Regions from separate parts of the Martelella endophytica genome, predicted to be linked through region 1. Evidence: predicted binding sites of a transcription regulator. Region 1 holds the regulator's gene; the other holds the start of a gene.
The links. Region 1 encodes HrcA, which represses chaperone genes, less so after heat shock. Its sites were predicted from a motif close to GTTAGCACTCNCNNNNNGNGAGTGCTAAC; they were not measured.

Region 1 (11,982 bases):
TTTTACTTCGGCCCCTTCGAGATCGGCTCCTGATAGGTGAAGCCCATGTCCCAGGGGAAGTAAATCCACGTGTCCTGGCTGACCTCGGTGACGAAGGTATCGACCAGGGGCACGCCCTTCGGCTTGGCGTAGACGCAGGCGAAGTGTGCCTTCGGCAGCATTTCGCGCACCTCGCGGGCGGTGTTGCCGGTGTCGGTGAGGTCGTCGATGATCAGCACACCTTCGCCGCCATCCTTCGTCAGTTCCTCGGAAATGCCCTTCAGCAGCAGCGTCTCGCCCTGGCTGGTGTAGTCGTGATAGCTCGCGATGCAGACCGTCTCGATCAGGCGGATTTCGAGCTCGCGCGAGATGATTGCCGCCGGTACAAGCCCGCCGCGGGTAACGCAGACGATCGCGTTGAACGAGCGGCCGGCGCTCGAAAGGCGCCAGGCGAGCGCGCGGGCGTCGCGGTGGAACTGGTCCCAGGAAACGGGAAAGGCTTTTTCGGGAAGGGACATGGCGTGCTCCGAACCGTCAGGGCGGCGCCGTTGCGAGCGCCTGTTGCAACAAGGATGCGCCCGCAGCTCACCGCCGCCGGGCGCAATTTGCACGCTAATAGCCGCAATCGCCGACGGAAGGCAAGCCGGAGCTTGCCTTCAGCCCTTTTGTTCCGGTGTTTTCGGCAAGGACGTTGCCGATAATGCGTTTACCGCGACATCAGCGTCACGGCCGTCATCGATTCCAGCAGGGTGCGGGTGACGCCGCCGAACAGCAATTCCCACAGGCGCGAATGGGTGTAGGCGCCCATCACCAGAAGGTCGATGGAGCTGTCGGACATGCGGTTTTCGATGAGTGTCGCCGCCTTCGCCTTGTCGGCATGCGCGTTGACGGCAGTGACATTGATGCCGTGGCGCGACAGGGTCGCGGCAATTTCGGCGCTCGACATGTCGCTGGTCTGGTCACCTGTATCGCGCGGATTGACCGAGAAGATTTCCACCTCGTTTGCCCTTTTCAGGAAGGGCATGGCGTCGAAGGTGGCACGGGCCGCCTCACGCGAGCCGTTCCATGCAATCAGTACCTTGTCGAAGGACTTCGCAGCCCGTGCGACATGCGGAACGAGGAGTACCGGCCGGCCGCTTTCGAACAGGAAGCTCTCGAAATCGGCGCGGGCATCGCCGGGTGCGTCGGGGCTCGCCTGCGGGGCGATGATCAGGTCGGCGGTGCGGGCGCTGTCAACGACGGCAGAGCCGGCGAAGCCGACTGAGGTCGCGATCTTCCGCCATTCGTAGGAAATCCCCTCGCGGTCGCAGCGGTTGCGGAAAATCTCGGCAAGCTCCGCGCTGCGTTTTTCGGCCACATCCTGAAGCGCCTGGATCGAGACCGGGTCGGGAATTTCCATCGGCGCGACGATCGGCGTGGCACTGACGGTTTCAGCGTGCAGGCCGACGAGGTGGGCGTCGAACATGCGCACCAGCTGAACGGCATAATCAAGGAATCCGCCAGCCTGGTCCGGTGATTCCATCACGGAAAGAATGGTCTTGTAGGTCATCTCGTAACTCCTTTGAGCCGTTGTTTCACCCGCTGTCGAAACCATCGGAGGCCGTTGTCCGGTCTCTTCCGTTTTCCTTACATTAACATAATGCCGGCCACGGCGAATACGAGATTAAAACGCTCGCAATCACCCGGTTTCGCTCGCCTTTCAGCCGCGTTTCCGTTCGAGGGTGACGATCATTTCGCGCACGGCCGAAGCGGCCGCTTCGACAAGGCTGCGGTCGCGGGCACGCACGACGATCTGGCTGTGGAAGCCATCGGCGCCGAAGCGGGGATAGGAGCCGATCGAGGTTTGCGGATGCGCCTTCTGGATATCGGCAAGCAGGGCGCCGTAATCACCCTCGCCATAGGGGCAATCAATGGCCTCGCTGATCACCGGGGCTGCGCCCTTGAGCGTCGGAAGAACATTGGCGAGCATCGCCTCGAACACCTGCGGCACGCCCGCCATGACATGAACGTTGCCGATGATGAAGCCGGGGGCGGCGGAGACGGGGTTTTCGATGAGGGCGGCACCTTCCGGCATGCGCGCCATGCGCTGGCGCGAGCTGGTGAACTCGACCCCGCGGCGCTGGTAGTGCGCCGTCAGGATGGCCATCGCCTCGTCATTGTAGATGCATGGACGCCCGAAGGCCGCGGAGACCGCATCGGCGGTGATGTCGTCATGCGTGCCGCCGATGCCGCCGGAGGTGAAGACATAGGTGTAGCGCCCGGAAAGCGCGTCGACCGCCTCGACGATCGCATCCTGGTCATCGGCGACGATGCGCACTTCCTTCAGTTCGATGCCGGCAAGCGTCATCTGGTCCGCGAGGTGACCGATATTGCGGTCCTTGGTGCGGCCGGAGAGCAGTTCGTCGCCGATGGCGAGCATGGCGGCGGTGGGAATCGCGGTGGCGTCGGTCATGATCGGGTCTCTTTCTGGTGGGCGGTCACACTCTTGGACATTTATGACGTTTTGTTCAAGCCCGCCGTGGGCATCGGGTGAACAGTGCGTCTTCTCTTGGCTGTCTGGACACTTCCCGACCCCGCTATTAACTCGGTGACAGGTTTTCAATCTCTGACGATGTGTCAGAACAGGAGTTTACTGAAATGGCAAAAGTTCTCGTTCTCTACTACTCGGCCTATGGCCATATCGAAGCGATGGCGAAGGCCGTAGCTGAGGGCGCCAAGTCCGAAGGCGCCGAAGTCACCATCAAGCGCGTTCCCGAGCTGGTTCCGGAAGAAGTCGCCAAGGCTTCGCACTTCAAGCTCGACCAGGAAGCCCCGATCGCTACGCCGGCCGAACTGGAAGAATACGACGCCATCATCTTCGGCGCCGGCACCCGTTTCGGCACGGTCGCCTCGCAGATGCGCAACTTCGTCGACCAGACCGGCGGCCTGTGGGCCTCGGGCAAGCTGGTGGGCAAGGTGGGCTCGGTGTTCACCGCTTCCGCAACCCAGCACGGCGGCCAGGAATCGACCATCCTCAGCTTCATCCCGACGCTTCTGCATCACGGCATGATCGTCGTCGGCCTGCCTTACGCCTTTGCCGGCCAGATGGGCGTTGACGAAGTCAAGGGCGGCTCGCCCTACGGCGCCAGCACGATCACCGAAGGCGATGGCTCGCGCATGCCGTCCGCCGTTGAACTCGATGCTGCACGCTTCCAGGGCGCCCATGTTGCCAAGATCGCTGCGAAGACCGCTGCATAAGGCATCGTCCGCAAGCTGATTTGAAGAAGCGCGGCCCCGCACGGGACCGCGCTTTTTCGTTGCCCGCTTTTCCCCGCAAATCCCCGCCCGGCCGCCGGCGCCTACGATTTCCCGCACTTGCAACGCAACTGGGGACAAGGCGCCATGCGCATCGAAAACCACCGCATTCCGGGCATCTGGTACGGCCAGTCATCCAATCTCGGCGCTCAGCGGGAAAAGCCGCCGGTCATCGTCGTGCTGCACTACACCACCGGCTGGAACGGCAAGGCGAGCCGCAACTGGCTGATGGGGGAGGCGGGCGGAACCGCAAACCGTGGCTCGAGCGCCCATGTGGTGATCGACCGGGACGGCACGGCCTGGCAGATCGCGCCGTTCAACCGCACCGCCTGGCACGCCGGGCCGTCGCGCTATGGCGAGATCGAGGGCATCAACAGCGTCTCCGTCGGCATCGAATTCGTCAACGCCGGCTGGCTGAAGCCGAACGGGCTCGGCGATTTCATCGACGCCTATGGCAAGCGGATGACAGCGCGCGACCTCAACAAGGCCGGTGGATATACGCTCGCGCCCCATGCGCGGGTCGGTTCGGGCACGTTCGCCTGGCCGCTCTTTCCCGAAGCCCAGCTTCAGACGGGGCTGGATGTGCTGCAGGCGCTGCTGGCCACCTATCCGATCCGCGCGATCGTCAGCCATGAGGAAATCGATACGCGCGGCTGGAAGACCGATCCGGGGCCGGCCTTCCCGATGGATCGTTTCCGCGGGCTCCTCGGCGAGGCCGCCGACCGCGAGCCTGCGATGGTGGTCACGGCAGGGCGGCTCAATCTGCGGGGCGGGCCGGGCACGGCCTTTGAAAAGATCGTGCCGCCCGGAACGCTTCTGAAGGGAACGCGGCTGAAGGTGCTCTCCCGCACCGGCGACTGGGCCTTCGTGGCGCCTGAAGATGTCGATGGGCGGGAAGGGGCGCTCAGAGGCTGGGTGCACGCGGCCTATATCGCCCCGGCGCTTGCGGCCTGAAACGCTTGCCTCCGGAGCGCTTGAGCTTTATATCACCGCCAGCCGCGGCCAAGGCCGCATGAAAACAAGATCTACATCCAACCTTGAACTGGACTGGCGGATCAGATGAATACACTCGGTTTTGACAAGAAGCTGGAGGACACGCGCGTTGTTGTCGCGATGTCCGGCGGCGTCGACAGTTCGGTGGTTGCCGGGCTTTTGAAGCGCGAGGGCTATGACGTCCTCGGCATCACCCTCCAGCTTTATGACCATGGCGCTGCCGTGCACCGCGCCGGCTCCTGCTGCGCCGGACAGGATATCGATGACGCGCGCCGGGTTTCGGAACGTCTCGGCATTCCGCATTATGTGCTGGATTACGAGGCGCGGTTCCGCGAAACCGTGATCAATCCGTTTGCCGAAAGCTATATCGCCGGTGAAACGCCGATCCCTTGCGTTGCCTGCAACCAGACGGTCAAGTTCGCCGATCTCTTGACCACGGCCCGCGAACTCGGTGCCGATGCGCTGGCGACCGGGCACTACATCCGCTCCAAGGCCAATCCGACTGCCAATCAGCCGATGCGCCGGGCGCTTTACCGCCCTGTCGATGCCGATCGCGACCAGAGCTATTTCCTGTTCGCGACGACGCAGGAACAGATAGACTTCCTGCGTTTCCCGCTTGGCGGCCTGCCGAAGGCGGAGACCCGCAAGCTCGCCGAGGAGATGGGCCTGATCGTTGCCGACAAGCCGGACAGCCAGGACATCTGTTTCGTGCCGCAGGGCAAGTATTCCGACGTTATCGCCAAGCTGAAGCCGAATGCCGATCTTTCCGGCGATATCGTCCATCTCGACGGTCGGGTTCTCGGCCGCCACGAGGGGATCGTTCGCTACACCATCGGCCAGCGCAAGGGCCTTGGCGTTGCGACCGGCGAGCCGCTCTATGTGGTCTATCTCGATGCGCGCTCGCGCCGCGTGGTCGTTGGCCCGCGCGAGGCGCTGGAGACGCGTCGCATCTACCTGCGCGACGTCAACTGGCTTGGTGACCTGACGCTGGCGGAAACCGCGGCGGAAGGCTTTGCCTGTTTCGCCAAGGTTCGCTCCACGCGTCCGCCGCTGCCGGCGGTGCTTTATGCCGGCCCCGATGGCGCCTATGTCGATCTTGCCGAAGGCGAGGCGGGCATTGCCAGCGGCCAGGCCTGCGTGCTGTACGATGCGCCCGGCAACGATGCCCGCGTCTTCGGCGGCGGCTTCATCAACCGCTCGGAACGCTCGGCAGAAGCGGAAACCGCGTTGAAGAGCCTGCTTGCTGCTGCCTGAGGCACGTCAGGTTGTGAGGTTCCTGTCGGTGGACATGAACAGCTTGAGGGACTCGGAGTAGCCGAGCCGGCAGAGCTGCTCGATATAGGCAATCAGCTGATCCGCCCAGCCGAAGCCCATGCGCGCGGCGAGCCACACCAGGAGTGCCGCAATCAGCACGGCGTAGACGAAGCTGCGCAGCACCATCAGCACCACGGCCAGAATGACGAAGGCGATCAGGCCGAAGAAGATCGATGGTCCGAGCGCGACGCCGTCGCCGTGGGCGAGGTAGCCCATATAGACGCCGAAGATGATGCTGACAGCGGCGCTGACGCGATCGCGGATGATGCGGTGGGTATAAGGGGATGCCATTTTGGACCTCTCTTCGGGGAGCGTCCTGCTCCCCGCTGTCAAAAAAAAACGCGGCGCACCACTTCCATGTTCCGGTGGCGAATATACCACCTTGCGCGAGGTGCGTCAGGAGAGTTCCGTAACGATCCGGTTCAGTAGCAGCATGCCCTGCGGCGTGGCGCGCAGGCGTGAATTGCCAATCCGCTCGATGAGGCCGAGATCGAGCAGGAAGGCCTCGCTTTCGGCATCTGGCATGCGCCCGGAAAGCTCGGACCAGCGGGCGATGTCGACACCCTCGCGGAGCCTGAGGCCCATCAGCAGCAGTTCGTCGGCCTGTTCCTCTGTCGAAAGCGGCGTGTCGGCCACCATTCCGTGGCCACCTTCCTCGACCTTGGCGAGCCAGGTTTCCGGGTGTCGCTCGGTCGCGGTCGCGATCTTGCCGTCACCGGTCGTAAGGCGGCCGTGGGCACCGGGGCCGATGCCGGCATAGTCGCCGTAGCGCCAGTAGGTGAGGTTATGGCGGCTTTCCGCGCCTGGCCGGGCGTGATTGGAGACTTCATAGGTCGGCAGACCGCGTGCCGCGGTCACAGCCTGCGTGATCTCGTAGAGGTCGGCAGCGCGGTCCTCGTCAGGCACGGTGAGCTTGCCGGCCTTATGCAAAGCATAGAACGGCGTGCCTTCCTCGATGGTGAGTTGGTAGAGCGACAGATGATCGGCGGCAAGGTCGATTGCCTGGTTCAGCTCCGCCTCCCAGGCCGCGTTGGTCTGGCCCGGCCGCGCATAGATGAGGTCGAACGACATGCGCGGGAAGATCTCGCGGGCAAGGCGGATGGCGCCGAGCGCCTGTTCGACATTGTGCAGGCGGCCCAAGAATTTCAGTTCCCGGTCGTTCAGTGCCTGCACGCCCATGGAAACGCGGTTGACGCCAGCGGCACGATAGCCGCGAAAACGCTCCGCCTCGACGCTCGAGGGGTTTGCCTCCAGCGTGACCTCGATACCAGCCGGCACATGCCAGGCATCCGCCACGGCATCGAGAATGCCGCCGAGGGTTTCCGGCTTCATCAGCGATGGCGTACCGCCGCCGATGAAGATGCTGGTCACCGTGCGTGGACCGGAGAGCCCGCGCATGTGCGCGATCTCACGCATAAAGGCGCGCATGAAGCGCTCCTGATCCACCGGCTGATGGCGGACATGGCTGTTGAAGTCGCAGTAGGGACACTTGGCCGCGCAGAACGGCCAGTGCAGATAGATGCCGAAACCGGGCGTGCCGTCATCCCGGTTTACCGAAATGGTGTCGAGCGCGCTCAGTGTGAAAGTCCCGTTTCGACGAACAGGCGGAAGGCACGGGCGCGATGCGACAGGGCACCACCGTCCTGAGGACCGCCATGGGTCTTTTCGTCGGTTTCCATTTCGCCGAAGGTCTTGTCATGTCCGGCCGGCATGAACACCGGGTCATAGCCATGTCCCTTGTCGCCGCGCGGCGGCCAGACCAGCGCGCCCTCGACTTCGCCGCGGAAGGTTTCGGTGTGACCGTCCGGCCAGGCGAGGCAGAGCACGCAGACGAAGCGGGCACCGCGCTGATCGGGCGTCGTCGCGCCTTTTTCGACGAGGCGCTTCTCGACCTTTTCCATAGCCATGGCGAAATCGCGACCGCCTTCGGGCTTTTCCGCCCAGTCGGCGGTGTAGACGCCCGGCGCACCATCAAGCGCATCGACGGCGATGCCCGAATCATCGGCCAGCGCCGGCATGCCGGACTTCTGCGCCGAAGCCAGCGCCTTGATTGCGGCGTTTTCCTCGAAGGTTGTGCCGGTCTCGTCCGGAACATCGAAATTGAGTTCGGCCGCCGATTTCGCCGAGAAACCGAGCGGGCCGATCAGGTCGGCAATCTCGGCAATCTTGCCGGCATTGTGGCTGGCGACGACGATGGTCTTGGTGTCGAGTTTGCGCATGTCAGGTCCTGATAAACGATGTGATTTCAGTGCGGCGAAGAAGATCTGGCATTGGCATCAAAGCCCCCAAAGCTTCGCCTCGGCACATTCGAGGCTGTTGCCGGCGGGGTCGCGGAAGTAGATGGAGCGGGCGCCGTTCGGCCAGCGGAAATCGCTTTCGATGGCGATCTCACGGGCGGCAAGACGATCTGTCATGACGTCGAAGTCGTCGCTCTCCAGCCGGAAGCAGACATGACCCGCACCGCGCGCGCCATGAGCGGGCACGGGGAGGGCATCGGCAGCAGCCGGCTTTTCCGTCTCGTCCGGATTGAAGATCAGCAACACGCCGGCGCCGCAACGGAAGAAGACATGCCGGTTTGCGACGCGGGTGATTTTTTCGAGCCCGAGAACGCCGCCATAGAAGGCTTCCGCCGCGTCGAGATCATCGACGTAGAGCGCGGTTTCCAGAATGGCGGCGACGGGGCTGGTCATCGCGCTCAGGCGGCTCCGACAGTGGTCTTCTGCATTGCGACGAGCTCGGCGATGCCGTTGCGGGCAAGATCCATCAGCGTCAGGAACTCGTCCTGGCTGAACGGCTTGCCTTCGGCCGTGCCCTGGATCTCCACGATGCCGCCGGTGCCGGTCATGACGAAGTTGGCATCGGTCTCGGCGGACGAATCTTCCAGATAGTCGAGGTCGATGACGGGCTGATCGGCGAAGATGCCGCAGGAGATCGCGGCAACATGGTCTTTCAGGACCTTGTCGGTCTTGACCATGGAACGGGCTTCCATCCACTTCAGGCAGTCGTAAAGAGCGATCCAGGCGCCGGTGATCGAAGCGGTGCGGGTGCCGCCATCGGCCTGGATGACATCGCAGTCAATGCTGATCTGACGTTCGCCGAGCGCTTCGAGATCGACAACGGCGCGCAGCGACCGGCCGATCAGGCGCTGGATTTCCAGCGTGCGACCGCCCTGCTTGCCGGCGGAGGCCTCACGGCGCATGCGCTCGCCGGTGGCGCGCGGCAGCATGCCGTATTCGGCCGTCACCCAGCCCTTGCCGGCATTGCGCAGCCACGGCGGCACGCGCTCTTCAAGCGTTGCGGTGCACAAGACGTGGGTATCGCCGAATTTTACGAGACAGGAGCCCTCGGCATGTTTGGAATAGCCGCGCTCGAATGAGACGTTGCGCATCTGGTTGAGTTGTCTGCCTGATGGCCGCATTATGTGGTTCCTTCCCGTTTTTCCGTGTTCGCGGTTCTAAGGGGGCGGCGCCGGTTTTGCAAAGGAAAACGAATTCGCCAGACGCGTCAAAGCGAATTGCGCATCCGGGCGCGGTCCCTATATAAAACAACGAACACATCATTCCACGGCAAAGGCATGACCGCAGACCAGCGACCCAGGGAAGACAGAACCGATTTTTCGCTCGACGACCGCTCGCGGGAGGTGTTTCGCAAGATCGTCGAGACATATATGGAAAACGGTGAGCCGCTTGGCTCGCGCAATCTGTCGCGCCTGCTGCCGATGTCGCTGTCGCCGGCCTCGGTGCGCAATGTCATGAGCGACCTTGAGGAGCTCGGCCTCATCTACGCCCCGCATGTCAGCGCCGGCCGTCTTCCGACCGAAAGCGGATTGCGCTTCTTCGTCGATGCCTACATGCAGGTGGGCGACCTTGCCGAAAACGAACGCGCCGAAATCGAGCGTCACATGTTGAGCGGCGAGCGCGGCCGGCCGGTCGATACGCTGCTCGACGAGGCGAGCCAGATGCTCTCCGGCCTCACGCGCGGTGCCGGTCTGGTGATGACCTCCAAGAGCGATACCGTTCTGAAGCATGTCGAGTTCATCCGGCTGGAGCCCACCAAGGCGCTGGCCGTGCTTGTCGGCGAGCACAACCAGGTCGAAAATCGGATCATCGAACTTCCGGCGGGCACCACGTCGTCGCAGCTCACCGCCGCCGCCAATTTTCTCAATGCCCACCTGAACGGCCAGACGCTGCCCGAGCTCAGAAGTGTGCTGACGCAGCTGAAGGACGAGGTCAGGCGGGAGCTCGATCAGCTCTCGCAGGATCTGGTCGGTCGCGGGCTGGCGGTCTGGTCCGGCGGCACGGAAGAGGGCAAGCCGGGACGACTGATCGTGCGCGGTCGTGCCAATCTGCTGGAAGGTCTCGCCGATGCCGGCGACATAGACCGGCTGCGCATGCTGTTCGACGATCTGGAGCGCAAGGACAGCCTGATCGAACTGATCAATCTCGCCGAAACCGGGCCAGGTGTCAGGATTTTCATCGGCTCGGAAAACAAGCTTTTCTCGCTCTCCGGCTCCTCGCTGGTGGTGGCGCCTTATCGCGACAGTGACAATCAGGTCGTGGGTGCTGTCGGTGTCATCGGGCCGACCCGGCTCAACTATGCGCGGGTCGTGCCGATGGTGGATTACACCGCCCACCTTCTTTCCAGGCTTTCCCGTTCGCGCTGAGGTGGGCAGGGCCTTGATTTTTAGGCTGAGAACCTCGATATCGGGGCCAACTATCAATTCAGGACAATCTGCGGAGACGTCATGACCGACGAGACGAAGAAGAACGGCCACGAAGAAGAAAACAAGGAAACCGTTATCGATCTTGAAACGGCTGCCGCCGAGGCTCAGGCCGAAGAGGCGCCCGAACTCGACCCGCTCGACATCCTGCGCGAGGAAAACGAAAAGCAGCGCGACCAGCTTCTGCGGCTCGCCGCCGAGATGGAAAACCTGCGCCGCCGTACGGCCCGCGACGTGAAGGACGCCAAGGCCTATGCCGTGACCGCCTTCGCCCGTGACATGCTGAACGTTGCGGACAATCTGCGCCGCGCGCTTGATGCCATTCCGGAAGACAAGCGCACCGGTGAGATCGCCGGCTTTGTCGAAGGCGTCGAGATGACCGAGCGTTCGATGATCGCCGCGCTGGAGCGCCACGGCGTCAAGGAGATCAAGGCCGAGGGCGAGAAGTTCGACCCGAACTTCCATCAGGCGATGTTCGAGGTTCCGAACCCCGAAATTCCCGCCAACACCGTGGTTCAGGTGGTCCAGGCCGGCTATTCCATCGGCGAGCGCGTGCTGCGTCCGGCCATGGTCGGTGTATCCAAGGGCGGCCCCAAGGCCGAGCAGCCTGCGGCAACCGCTGAAAAGCCTGAGTAATCAGGTCTTGAACGGGCAGCACGGCGTCGAGACGCCGTAACCCGAGCCGGTTGGCGCGGCAATCTATTGACAAGCCCTCGCGGGAGACCGCGGGGGCTTTTTGCTATGGCCTTGCTCAGATGAATTCACCCAGATGTTCCCGCATCCAGCGCGCTTCCTCGGTGGCGCTGCGGCCGAAGTGTCGTCTGAATTCCCGGCTGAACTGGGCTGGGCTGGCATAGCCGACCTCGGCCGCCACCGTCGCGATCGGCCCCTTCTGGCGAGCCAGCATCAGTCGCGCCTCGTGCAGCCTGATCGACTTGACGTACTGGATTGGCGTGCTGCCGGTCAGGGCCTTGAAATGCGCATGATAGGACGGAACGCTCATGCCAGCTGCTGCGGCAAGGTCGGGCACGGAAATCCCGTCGGCGAAGCCCGCGCGAATGGCGGCAAGGCTCTGGATGATCTTGCCGGAAGCGCCGCGCTGCTTCAGGGCGGCGACCAGTGCTCCGCCCTGCGGGCCGATCAAGACCCGGTAATGCAGCTCACGCAGCAGCGCCGATCCCAGAACGCTAATCTCCGCCGGATCGGACAGCGCCTCAAGGAGACGCCGGATCACGTCGGCGATCGCAGGTTCCATAGGGCTCGAAACGAGACTTTTCGCCGGCGCGGTCGCGATATCCAGCTGCGCGGCCTCCAGGGTGACGGCAATTTCGGCCGCAAGCTGCAGATCGAAATCGACATAGACGGCCAGCAGGGGCGTCTCCGGCGACGCTTGCGACGCCATCCGGAAGGGAACCGGAACGGAGACGGTGAGGTAGTGGTCCGCATCGTAACGGTAGATGTTGCCGTCGAGGAAGCCCTGCTTGGAGCCCTGAAGCACGAAAACCGCGCCGGGACGGTAGAGAACGGGCACATCCTCGAGAACCGTATTCGACCTCAGAATGCGAACGGACGGGAGCGCCGTGCGATTGTAGCCGGGACGCGGTGCGAGCCGCAGGGCAAGCGCCGTCATTGCGGTTTGAAAGGTCTCGTTTATAGGATCGTGCAAGGTATTCACAGTATCT
Region 2 (11,982 bases), 1.7 Mb from region 1:
TGGCCCGTTACGGAACGCTGCTTGCGTGGGCGAAGCTGATGAAGCGCGATGCCATCGCGAAGCTTCTGGAGGAGACCTACGAACAGGAATCGAACGCTGACCTCGAGCTTTCCAAGCTCGCCGAAAAGGCGATCAACCTGGAGGCGCAGGCTGCCTGAAAAGATATGCGGCGGACCGGTGGCAGGAAAGGCGGCTTCGGCCGCCTTTCTCATGTCGTTTTGCGATAAATCTAGAAGCGGAAGCCGATACCGGCCATCACATGGGCCTGGCTCAGTTTCGAATCCGGCAGGCCGGCAAGGCCGGTCGCCTCGCTGATGAGATCGGTGGTTCCGTAGTCGGCGTAGGTCGCCTGCAGGCGGGCGAAGACGTGCTCGTTGACCGCGTAGTCGATACCGGCGCCGATCGTCCAGCCATTCATCACCTCGTCATAGGATCGGCCGGTGAGCGAGAATGTGCCGTGAATATTGGTCGCGGCATAGCCTCCGGTCGCATAGACGAGCGCCTTCCTGAAGGCATAGCCGAGCCGTCCCCCGATGGTTGCCTGCCACTCGGTTTCAAACGTCACCGTCTGGCCGTTGAGGAAGGGATAGACGGAAACGACGGTGTAGTCGTGTTCGTTCCAGTCGTAGCCGTAGGAGCCCTCAAGGCCGACGACAAGATTGTTGTCGAACTGGTAGTCGTAGCCGCCGAAAATGGCCGCGCCACCACCGCTTGCGACTTCCCCCGAAGTCTTGTCGAAAAGCGTCTCCGGAATGTCGCCGGCCGTCCAGCCATAGCCGCCTTCGAAACCGATATAGGCCCCGGTCCACGTCAACGCTGGCTGCGGCAACGGCGGCGTCACAACAGGCGCCTGCGCGGTCAGATCGGCCGCGCAGGCTGCGGAGGCGAGCCCGGCTGCAATGCCGACCGCCGCAAAAACTGATTTCATCTCACATCCCCTGAATTGAGCTCACAAAAAGAGCAGGTCAATTCTGGTAAATCGACAAGAAAGCGTTCTCTGCTGCAGCCTTCCCCTTCCGCGCCAAGGGCGAAGTGGCAAAAATATCACCTTTATGCCGCCTTGACGCGTGTCAATTAGACGACGCAACCCACCGACGTGTTTGGTTGTCAGGTGGAGACTGGAGCTTTCGGGCGGTCGACGACCCATGACTAGCCGTAATTTAGATGTCATAAAAATAATTTGTATAAAATCTATTTTTATGAAATGAGAGCGACATGACAGATCCTGCTATTTCTTCTCGCTTTCAATTCGGCGCTCAGTTTGTACAGCTCGCACGGCACTGGCGACAGGCCATCAACGATGAGCTCGCTGCAATCGGCTTCTCCGATGCAACCTGGACTCCGCTCTTCTATCTCTGGCGTTTCGGCGACGATGTCAGCCAGAAGGAACTGGCAGGCCGGGCGGGGCTCGATACGTCGAGCATCGTCCGGCTGCTGGACCTGCTTGAAGCCGACGGTCAGATCGTGCGTGTGGCCGATACGCGTGACCGCCGTGCCAAACGCATCCGCCTGACGGACAAGGGACGGACCTCGGTGGAGACGATACGGCGTGTTCTGCACGCTGCGGAAGGGGAGCTTCTGAGCGACCTTTCGGAGGATGAGATCAGAGCCGTGCTCGCGGCCTTTGCGAAGATCGATGCGAAACTGAAGAAATGACGACAAAAACATTGAAACCGAGTGCCCGGTTCGCAAGCTGGGGCGAGCGTATCGGGCTGGACCGCGCGCGCTCCATCTTTGCGCTTCGCACTGCCATTGGTGCCTGTCTGGCGGTCCTCATTGCCTGGCTCATGGGCCTTGATCACCCGCAATGGGCCGGCATGACGGTCTGGGCTGCATCGCAGCCGACACGCGGCCAGCTGCTGGAAAAGGGGTTTTTCCGCATCGCGGGCACCATCGCCGGCGCTGTGGCCGGCATGGTGCTGATGATGACTTCAGGGGGCAACCCCTATGTGATTGCCGCCGGCCTTGCCGTTTGGGTTGGCCTTTGTGCCGCGATCGGAAACCTGCAGCGTGGCTATGTCTCCTACGGAACGATCGTCGCCGGCTATTCCGCCGCTATGGTGGTTCTGCTGGACAGTTCGCATCCCGATCATGTCGTCGGGCTTGGTCTCGACCGTATGGCGACGATCCTGACGGGCGTTATCGTGTCGATCGTCGTCAGCTGGCTTCTCGCATCGGCTGGCGACGAGAGCGAGGTGACCCAGGGCGTTCGGCTTCTGACGGGGCGAGTTCTTCAGGAGGTGGCCAACACGCTGCGCGGCGAGCGCTCCGCAAGCGGGCACTCCAGGGCGCGGCTTCTTTCTGAAATCGCCGAGCTTGATGACAAGCTTGATCCCCACGGCGCGGGCTCGCTCAAATCCAGACGCTTCGTCAAGTCGGCACGAGGGGTTCTCCTGGCCGAACTGGCGGCGATCCTGTGGCTCACCGACGGGCCGGTCCGCTCCTGGCCGCCGGAGGTTGCGGATGCGCTGGAAAAGGCTGCGCAGGCGGCGAATGCAAACGCGCCGCATCGGGAAATGCTGATGCATCTCGATCATGCCGTCGACGTCTGCTCGGCGTCAGCCGACCCCGGTATGCCGGCGCCGCTCGAGCATATTCTGGGCGACCTTCGGGCTGCATTGCGGCGCTATCTGCCGGGCCAGGACGAGGGCAGGGGCTTTGCCCGAACGGGCGTTCCGGTGATGCTTCATCATGATTTTGTCGGCGCGCGCCAGGCCGGAATCCGGGCCTTCACGGCGCTGCTTGCCATCGGAATTCTGTGGGCGGTTACCGGCATTTCCAGCGGCCCCTACATGCTGCTTGGTCTTTCGATCATGGTGTCGATGTTCTCGACTTTCGAGAACCCCGCAAGCTTCATGCCCTTCGTATTCGTCGGGCAGGCATCCGGCGCGGCGGTGGCGGTCATTTGCCGCTGGGTTTTCTGGCCGCATGCGACGAGCGAATTGCAACTGATCCTGATGCTGTTTCCGTTCATCCTTGTCGGTGCTTTCCTCATGGGGCACAGGCGCACAGTCAAGTTCGCCTTTGACTACAACATGGTCCTTCTGCTGCTGTCGTCACCCGCATTGCCTTTGACCGGTACGCTCGAAATGTCGGTTGTCGGGGCAATCTCTGTGGCGGCGGCGCCGGTTCTTGCGCTCCTCATGTACCGCCTGATCTATCCGACAGACGCGGCACGGCGAGCCGAGATGCTTGAAAGGGCCATTGTCGGAATGCTGCGGGAAATGGCGGCAAGTCCTGGCGCCGGTCAGAACGTCGAGGTCATCCGCGCGCGCCTCTACTATCGCATACTGAGGCTTGTTCGCTGGCATGAAAAGCGTGGCAATAGCATCGAACAGATCGCCCGTGTCGGGATTGCGGTCATAAACCTTGCCGACGTCATCCATGATCTGCAGGTCATGCGCGCCGGAGATCTTCCTTCGCGTCAGAGGCGGGCGGCAGAGGCCGTACTTCGTTCAGTCGCAACGATCGACGCACAGCCGCGCCGCGCCGCCGCTATTTTCGGTCTGGCGTCCTCCCGGCTCAGCGAAACCGCTGGCCGCAATGGCGGTAGACTGCTGTCGGTTGGCCAGGAAATCGCAGCCAACGCGGCCTTCTTTGCCCGCGCTGTCTGATCGTTGCAAAGCGAAGCAAAAAGGGGCGGTCCGAAGACCGCCCCTTTCGTAATTCCGGATGGACCGTGGGGTCACTCCGCAATCAGGCTTTCGCCTGATTACATCATGCCGCCGGTTCGGCGCGCTTGCGACGCCGAACCGGAAGGAATGGCGCGCTTGCCGCGCCAAACCATTGGACATGATGGGCGTGCTATTCTGTAATCAGGCTTTCGCCTGATTACATCATGCCGCCCATGCCGCCCATTCCACCCATGCCGCCCATGTCGGGCATGCCGCCAGCCGATTCCTTCTTAGGAGCTTCGGCAATCATGGCTTCGGTGGTGATCAGCAGCGAGGCAACCGAAGCTGCGTCCTGCAGAGCGGTGCGGACAACCTTGACCGGGTCGACGATGCCCATGGCGATCATGTCGCCATATTCACCGGTCTGAGCGTTCCAGCCGTAGTTGAAGTCGCTCTTTTCGAGGATCTTGCCAACAACGATCGAAGCTTCGTCGCCGGTGTTCGTGACGATCTGGCGGGCCGGAGCCTGCAGAGCGCGACGGACGATGGCGATGCCGGCATCCTGGTCGGCGTTTTCGCCCTTGACCGTAACACCAGCGGAGGCACGCAGAAGGGCAACACCGCCACCGGGGACGATACCTTCCTGAACGGCCGCGCGGGTCGCGTTCAGGGCGTCATCGACGCGGTCCTTCTTTTCCTTCACTTCGACTTCCGTGGAACCGCCAACGCGGATCACGGCAACGCCGCCGGCGAGCTTGGCAAGACGTTCCTGCAGCTTCTCGCGGTCGTAGTCGGAGGTGGTTTCTTCGATCTGAGCCTTGATCTGGGCAACACGTGCCTCGATGTCGGCCTTCTGGCCGGCGCCGTCGACGATCGTGGTGTTTTCCTTGGTGATCGAGACCTTCTTGGCCGTGCCGAGCATGTCGAGCGTGACATTTTCGAGCTTGATGCCGAGATCTTCGGAGATGACAGTGCCGCCCGTCAGGATGGCGATGTCTTCCAGCATGGCCTTGCGGCGATCGCCGAAGCCCGGAGCCTTGACGGCAGCAATCTTCAGGCCGCCACGCAGCTTGTTGACGACGAGCGTAGCAAGGGCTTCGCCTTCGACGTCTTCAGCAATGATGATGAGCGGCTTGTTGGACTGAACGACAGCTTCCAGAACCGGCAGCATGGCCTGAAGGTTGGAGAGCTTCTTTTCGTGCAGCAGGATGTAGGCGTCTTCCAGATCGGCAACCATCTTCTCGGAGTTGGTGACGAAATAGGGCGACAGGTAGCCGCGGTCGAACTGCATGCCTTCAACGACTTCCAGTTCGGTTTCAGCGGTCTTGGCTTCTTCAACCGTGATCACGCCTTCATTGCCGACCTTCTGCATGGCTTCGGCAATGTCTTCACCGATCTGCTTTTCGCCGTTGGCGGAGATGGTGCCAACCTGGGCAACTTCAGCAGAGGTGTTGATCTTCTTTGCCTTGGCAACGAGTTCCTTGGCAACTTCGGCGACAGCGAGGTCGATACCGCGCTTGACGTCCATCGGGTTCATGCCGGCAGCAACGGCCTTCGAACCTTCCTTGACGATGGCCTGAGCCAGAACCGTCGCGGTGGTGGTGCCGTCACCGGCCGTGTCGTTGGTCTTCGAAGCAACTTCGCGGACCATCTGGGCGCCCATGTTTTCGAACTTGTCTTCGAGTTCGATTTCCTTGGCGACCGAAACACCGTCCTTGGTGATGCGCGGAGCGCCGAAGGACTTTTCGATAACAACGTTACGACCCTTGGGGCCGAGGGTGACCTTCACGGCATTGGCGAGGATGTCGACGCCGTCGAGCATCTTTTCGCGCGCGGTGCGGCCGAATTTGACTTCTTTAGCAGCCATTTGAAAACTCCTGGTTTCTCAAACGTGGATGGGCATCAGCCCGGCTAAATGCTTCAGGAAGCGTCGATTAGGCGACGATACCCATGATGTCGGCTTCCTTCATGATCAGAAGGTCTTCGCCGTCGAGCTTGACTTCAGTGCCCGACCACTTGCCGAACAGGACGCGGTCGCCGACCTTGACGTCGAGCGCGACAACCTTGCCGCTTTCGTCACGGGCGCCGGAACCGACGGCGACGATTTCGCCTTCCTGCGGCTTTTCCTTGGCGGTGTCGGGGATGATGATACCACCCTTGGTCTTGGCTTCAGACTCGACGCGACGAACGACGACGCGGTCGTGCAGGGGGCGGAAAGAAATGCTTGCCATTGTCTATTCCCTCGATCAAATGACATGTCGCGGGCACCTGAGGCGCCAACGCGGATGAGTGTTAGCACTCTCCGTTGGCGAGTGCTAATGGCGGAGATTTAGGTGGGGGGCATGGCGCTGTCAAGGCGCAGCAGAGGCTATTTTATCTCAAAATTTTGCGGCCAAGGTTGGGCAAAGGTCGCTCTCCTGTCTGCTGTCGGCTTCCGCCAAGAGCGCTCTTATAGCGATAACAATGGCTCGCGTCGAATCCGGCCCGTCATGCAGCCTTCACAATGATCGCGTTTTCTCCGGAACGCGGAGGTCCTACGTGAAAGCACACAGCAACATAAGCGCGGTCAGTTTTGTGGCTTCAGCGAATTTTCCCGGAGTGAGGGAGTACATCCCTTGAGCGATCCTCGACCCAGCTTTTCCGAATTGTTGTCGACCTTCTTGAGGATCGGCCTGCTCTCCTTCGGCGGTCCGGCGGGACAGATCGCACTGATGCACCGGATCGTCGTCGAGGAAAAGCGGTGGATCAGGGAAGAGCGGTATCTGCATGCGCTGAACTACTGCATGCTGCTGCCGGGACCGGAAGCGCAGCAGCTTGCCACCTATATCGGCTGGCTGCTCCATGGCGTGCGCGGCGGGATTGCGGCAGGGCTCCTGTTCGTCGCACCGGGGCTTGCCCTCATCATCGGGCTCGCGGCGGCCTATGCCACCTTTGCCGATGCAAGCTGGCTTGAGGCGATCTTCACCGGGTTGAAGGCGGCCGTTCTGGCGATCGTGCTGCAGGCGCTGGTGCGGATGGGCGCAAAGTCGCTGAAAGGACCGCTGTCGCTTGCGTTTGCGGCGACAGCCTTTGTTGCCCTGTTCATCTTCGGTCTAGCCTTTCCGCTGGTCATCCTGCTCGCCGGCATTGCGGGTTCGCTTCTCCTGCGCGCTGCACCGGCAGCGGAGACCGAGCCGGAGCGCCATCACCGCCGCAAGGGGCTGAGAGCTGTCGTCGCCGTTTTCGTCTGGGGCGCAATCTGGCTCGCGCCGCTCGGCCTGATGCGGGCCATCGGCGGCGAGAATACCTTCACCGACGTGTTTTCGTTTTTCGTCCGCGTGGCGCTGTTTTCCTTCGGCGGTGCCTATGCCGTGTTGTCCTATGTTGCTCAGCAGGCGGTGACGACATGGCACTGGGTGACGCCGGCCCAGATGCTCGATGGGCTAGCGCTGGCGGAAACGACGCCGGGACCGCTTGTTCTGACCCTTTCCTTCGTCGGCTTTCTTGCGGGGCACGGCGCGCCTGCGGCGGGCGGGCCGCTGCTCTCCGGCATCATTGCCGCGCTCCTGACGGCGTGGGCGATCTTCGTGCCAAGCTTCGTCTTCATCTTCGCCGGCGCTCCGTTCATCGAGGATCTGCGCCGCAATCCCCGGCTTGCCGGCGCGCTCGCCGGCATCGGGGCCGCGACCGTCGGCGTCATTGCCAACCTTTCGGTCTGGTTCGCACTGCACGTCCTCTTCGGATCGGTCGGGCGCCAGGATTTCTTCGCCCTGCGACCCTTCCTCGATGCCGGCCTGCCATGGCCGGAGTGGCCGAGCCTAGATCTGCCGTCTCTGGTCCTCGCTGTGGCTGCCGGGATCGCCATCTTCAGATTTCGCGTCGGCGTGGTCGCACTTCTCGTTGCCGCCGGCCTTGCGGGGCTTGCCATCGGGCGATGGTTATGACCTTTAGGGCTCGCAGCCTCCCAAGCGCCCGAAACAAGGAAATACCATGGTCGACCGCATTCCCGCCCTCAGCCGCCTCCATGAACACTACGATGTGATGCTCAGCGATGTCTGGGGCGTTCTCCATAACGGGGTCGCTGCCTATCCGACGCCGAAGGAGGCGCTGAAGACGGCGCGCGCGGCCGGGGTGAAGGTCATCCTGCTCACCAATTCGCCGCGGCTCGGCCCCGCTGTCGCCGAACAGCTTGCCGCGCTCGGGGTGACGGATGAGAGCTACGACGCGATCGTCACCTCCGGAGACGTCACGCGCAAGCTCGTCATCGAAGGGCCGCGCAGCCTTTTTCACATCGGCCCACCGCGCGACACCTCGCTCACGGATGGTACCGAGGTCGCGCTGGTCGACGAGGCGACGGCCGAAGGCATTCTCTGTACCGGCCTTTTCGATGACGAGAGCGAGACCGCGGAAGACTACCGCGACATGCTGGAGCGCTTTGTCGCGCGCGGCGTGCCACTGATCTGCGCCAATCCCGACCTCGTCGTCTCGCGCGGTGACCGGCTGGTGCCCTGCGCGGGCGCCCTAGCGGCTCTTTATGAAGAGCTCGGCGGTGAGACCCTGATTGCCGGCAAACCGCATACGCCGATCTATGAGGCAGCGCTGGCCAAGGCCCGTGGCCTTCTCGGCGATGTCGAGAAAACCCGCGTGCTCGCGATCGGCGACGGCATGCCGACGGATGTGCGCGGTGCCATGGATTATGGCCTTGATCTCCTTTATATCGCTGAAGGCATCCATGCGGCGGATTACACCGTCAACGGTATCGTTGACGAAGCGTCTCTGCTGCGGTTCTTGACGGAAAAGGGCGCGAGCCCGAAATACTGGATGCCAGAGCTGGCCTGACCGGCCGGCACCATCCGGAAGAGAAGCATGACGGTATTCCATCGCAATGAATTTCGTGAACCGCTGCCCGCGGAACTGAAGGGCGGGGTCGTCGCCATCGGCAATTTCGACGGCGTCCATCGCGGCCACCAGGCGGTGCTGGGCCGCGCCCTGGCGCTTGCCGAGGAGCGCGGCGTGCCGGCGCTGGTGTTGACCTTCGAGCCGCATCCGCGCTCGGTGTTCAATCCGCAGGCGCCGGTCTTCCGTCTGACGCCGGCGCCGATGAAGGCGCGGCTGTTCGAGGCGATGGGCTATCACGCCGTCATCGAATATCCCTTCGACCGCACCTTCTCGCAGCGTTCCCCGGAAGAGTTCGTCACCACCGTGCTGATGGACTGGCTGGGCGTCAGCGAGGTCGTGACCGGTTTCGATTTCCACTTTGGCCGCAATCGCGAAGGCGGGCCGGCCTATCTGATGAATGCCGGCAAGCGCCACGGCTTCGGCGTGACGCTGATGGATGCCTTCCGCGACGAGGGCGCCGAAGTGGTCTCCTCAAGCCGGATCCGCGATTTTCTGACGCGCGGCGAGGTGGTCGCGGCCTCCGGCCTGCTCGGTTATCGCTACACGGTGATGGGCGAGGTGATCCACGGCGAGAAGCTCGGCCGAACGCTCGGCTTCCCGACCGCCAACATGGCCTTCGATCCGGATGCCAAGCTCTGCCCTGGTATCTATGCCGTGCGCTATCGCCGCCCCTGCGGCACGCTGCATGACGGTGTGGCAAGCTTCGGCCGGCGCCCGACCGTGGTCGAGGACGGACGGCCGTTGCTCGAGACCTATATCTTTGATTTCAAGGGCGATCTCTATGGCGAGACCGGTGCGGTCTCGCTGTTCGGCAGGCTGCGGGACGAACTGAAGTTCGATGGCCTCGAAGCGCTCGTCGCCCAGATGCACCGCGATGCCGATCAGGCAAGGGCCCTGCTGTCCTCCGTCCGTCCGTTTTCGGAACTCGACGCGAAGATCGCCTTCTAGGCCCCTATCGCAAGCACGCGAAAGCCGGGGCACTTGATGCGCCCCGGCCTGTTTGTCCCAAACTCCGCTCAGCGGTTGCGGCGCAGGATGCGCTGGGTCGTGTCGTTGGCGTTGCTGACGGCCTCTTCCGGCGACATGTCGGTCTGCCACATCGGCGAAAGCTCGGCGGCGATGTCGAGATAGATGCCGCGCTCGTTCTTGACCGGCGGGAGCCGGTGGGCTGCGTCTGCCGTGCCTGCGTAGCCGGCGCGGTAGGGAAGCGCCTGGAACTCTTCGCTGTCGATGACCGACTGGCGGACCGGCAGGTGGCCGGTGCGGGCCCACTGGTAGTCGTTCTCGTTCAGGAAGGCGAGGAAGGCGATGGCGGCCTCACGCTCTTCCGGCGTGCGGGTATCGTCCTTCGGAATGATCCAGGTGTGCGAGTTCGAGAACACCGCCGGCTTGTCGAAAAAGGTCGGCAGGTCGTAGACGGCGTAGTCGGTCAGCCCGGCGCCGTTTTCGGCCTGGGTGGCGTAGCTGTTGACGACCCAGGTGCCGTTGATGAACATGCCCGCATCGCCATTCAGGAAGGCCTGCTCGGCGCCATTGTAGTCGAGGCCGGGATCAAGCAGGTCGTTGTCGAACATCGCCTTGATGAATTCCGCGGCCTTGAGGCCCTCGGGCGAGTCCACGGTCGCGGTCTTGCCGTCCTCACTGATCAGGTCGCCGCCCTGCTGCCAGACGAGGCTCATGAACAGGCGCATGGACGAGACGTCGGTCGACTGGCTTTCCATCGCGAGATAATACTTGCCGGTCTTCTCCTTGAAGGTCTTGCCCATCGAGATCAGTTCGTCGAGCGAGGTCGGCAATTTGGCGGTACCGTCCTCGTTGACGAGGCCAGCTTCTTCCATCAGTCCGAGATTCACATGCATCAGAACGGCATGGATATCGAACGGCAGGGCATAGATCTCGCCGTCACTGGTGACGTTCTTGCGGGCCTGCTCGACCCAGTCATCCGGATCGACGCCGGCGGCGACAAGCTCCTCGCCAATCGGGGTGACGAGGTCGCGATCGGTGTAGTTGATCAGGTCGGATGCGTGCATGACGGCGACGTCCGGGATGTCGCCCGTCGAATAGGACGACGTCAGCTGGGTGTAGTAGGCACCCCAATCGACCGTCTGCGTGTTGACGTGGGCGCCGATCGTGTTTTCAGCATTGAACTGGTTGGTGAGCGCGGTGATGATCCCGCATTCGCCATAGGCGTCGGCAGGATCGGTGACATCGCCGAACTCGGCCTGGCAATCGCCGAAGAAGCGGACGAACTTGATGTCGGTTGCCGACGCGAACGATGTGCTGACCAGCAGCGCCGCCGCCGTCAGTGCCATTCTCTTCCCTAGGTTAGTCATTGGCATCTCCTCCATTTGTGATGCATATGCGACCGGAAACGGCCGTTACTTCCCGGCGCTCATGGCGACCCCCGCCACGATGTAGCGCTGGAAAATGATAAACAGCAGAACAATGGGGGCGGATGCGAAGACGGCAGACGCCATCAGCGTTCCGATCCCCTCCGACTGTGCGAAATTGCCCTGGATCGACGCCAGACCGACGGTGACGGTGTACATGTCCTTGTTGGTCGCCGAGACCAGCGGCCAGAGGTAGTCGTTCCAGGCATGCAGGAATGTGAACAGACCGAGCGTGGTCAACGCCGGCAGCGACAGCGGCAGCATGATCTTCGTGAAGATCGTGAAGTGGCTGGCGTGGTCGAGCCGGGCCGCCTCTTCGAGCTCGGACGGCACAGCGCGGAAGAACTGCGTCATCAGGAACACGCCGATCGGTGTCGCGATGCGCGGGATCACCAGCGCGGTGTAGCTGTTGTGCATGTTCCAGTCAGCGAACATGGTGTGGAGCGGAATGAAGATCACCTGCTCCGGCACCATCAGGCCGGCAATGACCATGACGAAGATCGCCGGTTTGAACGGAAACCGCAGCCGCGCGAAGGCGTAACCCGCCATTGAGGAGATCACCAGCACCAGCACCGTCATCGTTGTGGCGACGATGGCCGAATTCATCAGCCAGCGCGGCACGGTCGCGATGCGGATGACGTTGATGAAGTTCTCGAGCGTGAACGGGTAGGGCAGGAAGCCCGCCGTCGAGCGCATCAGCACCTCATTCGGCTTGAACGACATCACCAGCACCCACAGCATCGGGATCATCCACAGGATGGCGAAGGCGATGGTGGCGATGAGGATGAGCTTGTCCGCCGGGCGCCGGGTCAGGCGCCGCATCAGGGTCGTGTCAGTCATTGGTATCTCCCCTGCCGCCGATCCAGAGCTGCAGCATCGAGAAGAACAGCATGATGACGAACAGCGCGAGCGCGATGGTCGTTGCGTAGCCGATCTGCCAGTCGCGGAAGCCGGTATTGTAGATGTACATGACGATGGTTTCGGTGGTGTGGGCCGGGCCGCCATTGGTCATCAGCTGTGCCTGGCCGAAGATCTGGAATTGCAGCACGATCTGCAGCACCAGCACGAGCAGCATGGTGCGGCGGATGCCGGGAATGGTG

Region 2: the regulator HrcA is predicted to act here: its motif matches at 5,906-5,934, upstream of groES (co-chaperone GroES).

What each region holds. Positions count from the first base shown of each region.
Region 1 is NZ_CP010803.1:4,239,188-4,251,169, reverse strand. Features, by position in the region: gene gpt (xanthine phosphoribosyltransferase) at 3-497, opposite strand; gene TM49_RS19685 (universal stress protein) at 686-1,528, opposite strand; gene TM49_RS19680 (competence/damage-inducible protein A) at 1,679-2,431, opposite strand; gene wrbA (NAD(P)H:quinone oxidoreductase type IV) at 2,617-3,216, shown strand; gene TM49_RS19670 (N-acetylmuramoyl-L-alanine amidase) at 3,361-4,227, shown strand; gene mnmA (tRNA 2-thiouridine(34) synthase MnmA) at 4,333-5,520, shown strand; gene TM49_RS19660 (hypothetical protein) at 5,527-5,871, opposite strand; gene hemW (radical SAM family heme chaperone HemW) at 5,977-7,158, opposite strand; gene rdgB (RdgB/HAM1 family non-canonical purine NTP pyrophosphatase) at 7,155-7,799, opposite strand; gene TM49_RS19645 (VOC family protein) at 7,857-8,270, opposite strand; gene rph (ribonuclease PH) at 8,276-8,998, opposite strand; gene hrcA (heat-inducible transcriptional repressor HrcA) at 9,155-10,243, shown strand; gene grpE (nucleotide exchange factor GrpE) at 10,325-10,936, shown strand; gene TM49_RS19625 (AraC family transcriptional regulator) at 11,052-11,930, opposite strand.
Region 2 is NZ_CP010803.1:2,522,900-2,534,881, forward strand. Features, by position in the region: gene TM49_RS11480 (YciE/YciF ferroxidase family protein) at 1-158, shown strand, start outside; gene TM49_RS11485 (outer membrane protein) at 230-928, opposite strand; gene TM49_RS11490 (MarR family winged helix-turn-helix transcriptional regulator) at 1,216-1,656, shown strand; gene TM49_RS11495 (FUSC family protein) at 1,653-3,614, shown strand; gene groL (chaperonin GroEL) at 3,832-5,481, opposite strand; gene groES (co-chaperone GroES) at 5,549-5,845, opposite strand; gene chrA (chromate efflux transporter) at 6,230-7,537, shown strand; gene TM49_RS11515 (TIGR01459 family HAD-type hydrolase) at 7,584-8,432, shown strand; gene TM49_RS11520 (bifunctional riboflavin kinase/FAD synthetase) at 8,460-9,440, shown strand; gene TM49_RS11525 (extracellular solute-binding protein) at 9,509-10,825, opposite strand; gene TM49_RS11530 (carbohydrate ABC transporter permease) at 10,871-11,722, opposite strand; gene TM49_RS11535 (carbohydrate ABC transporter permease) at 11,715-11,982, opposite strand, start outside.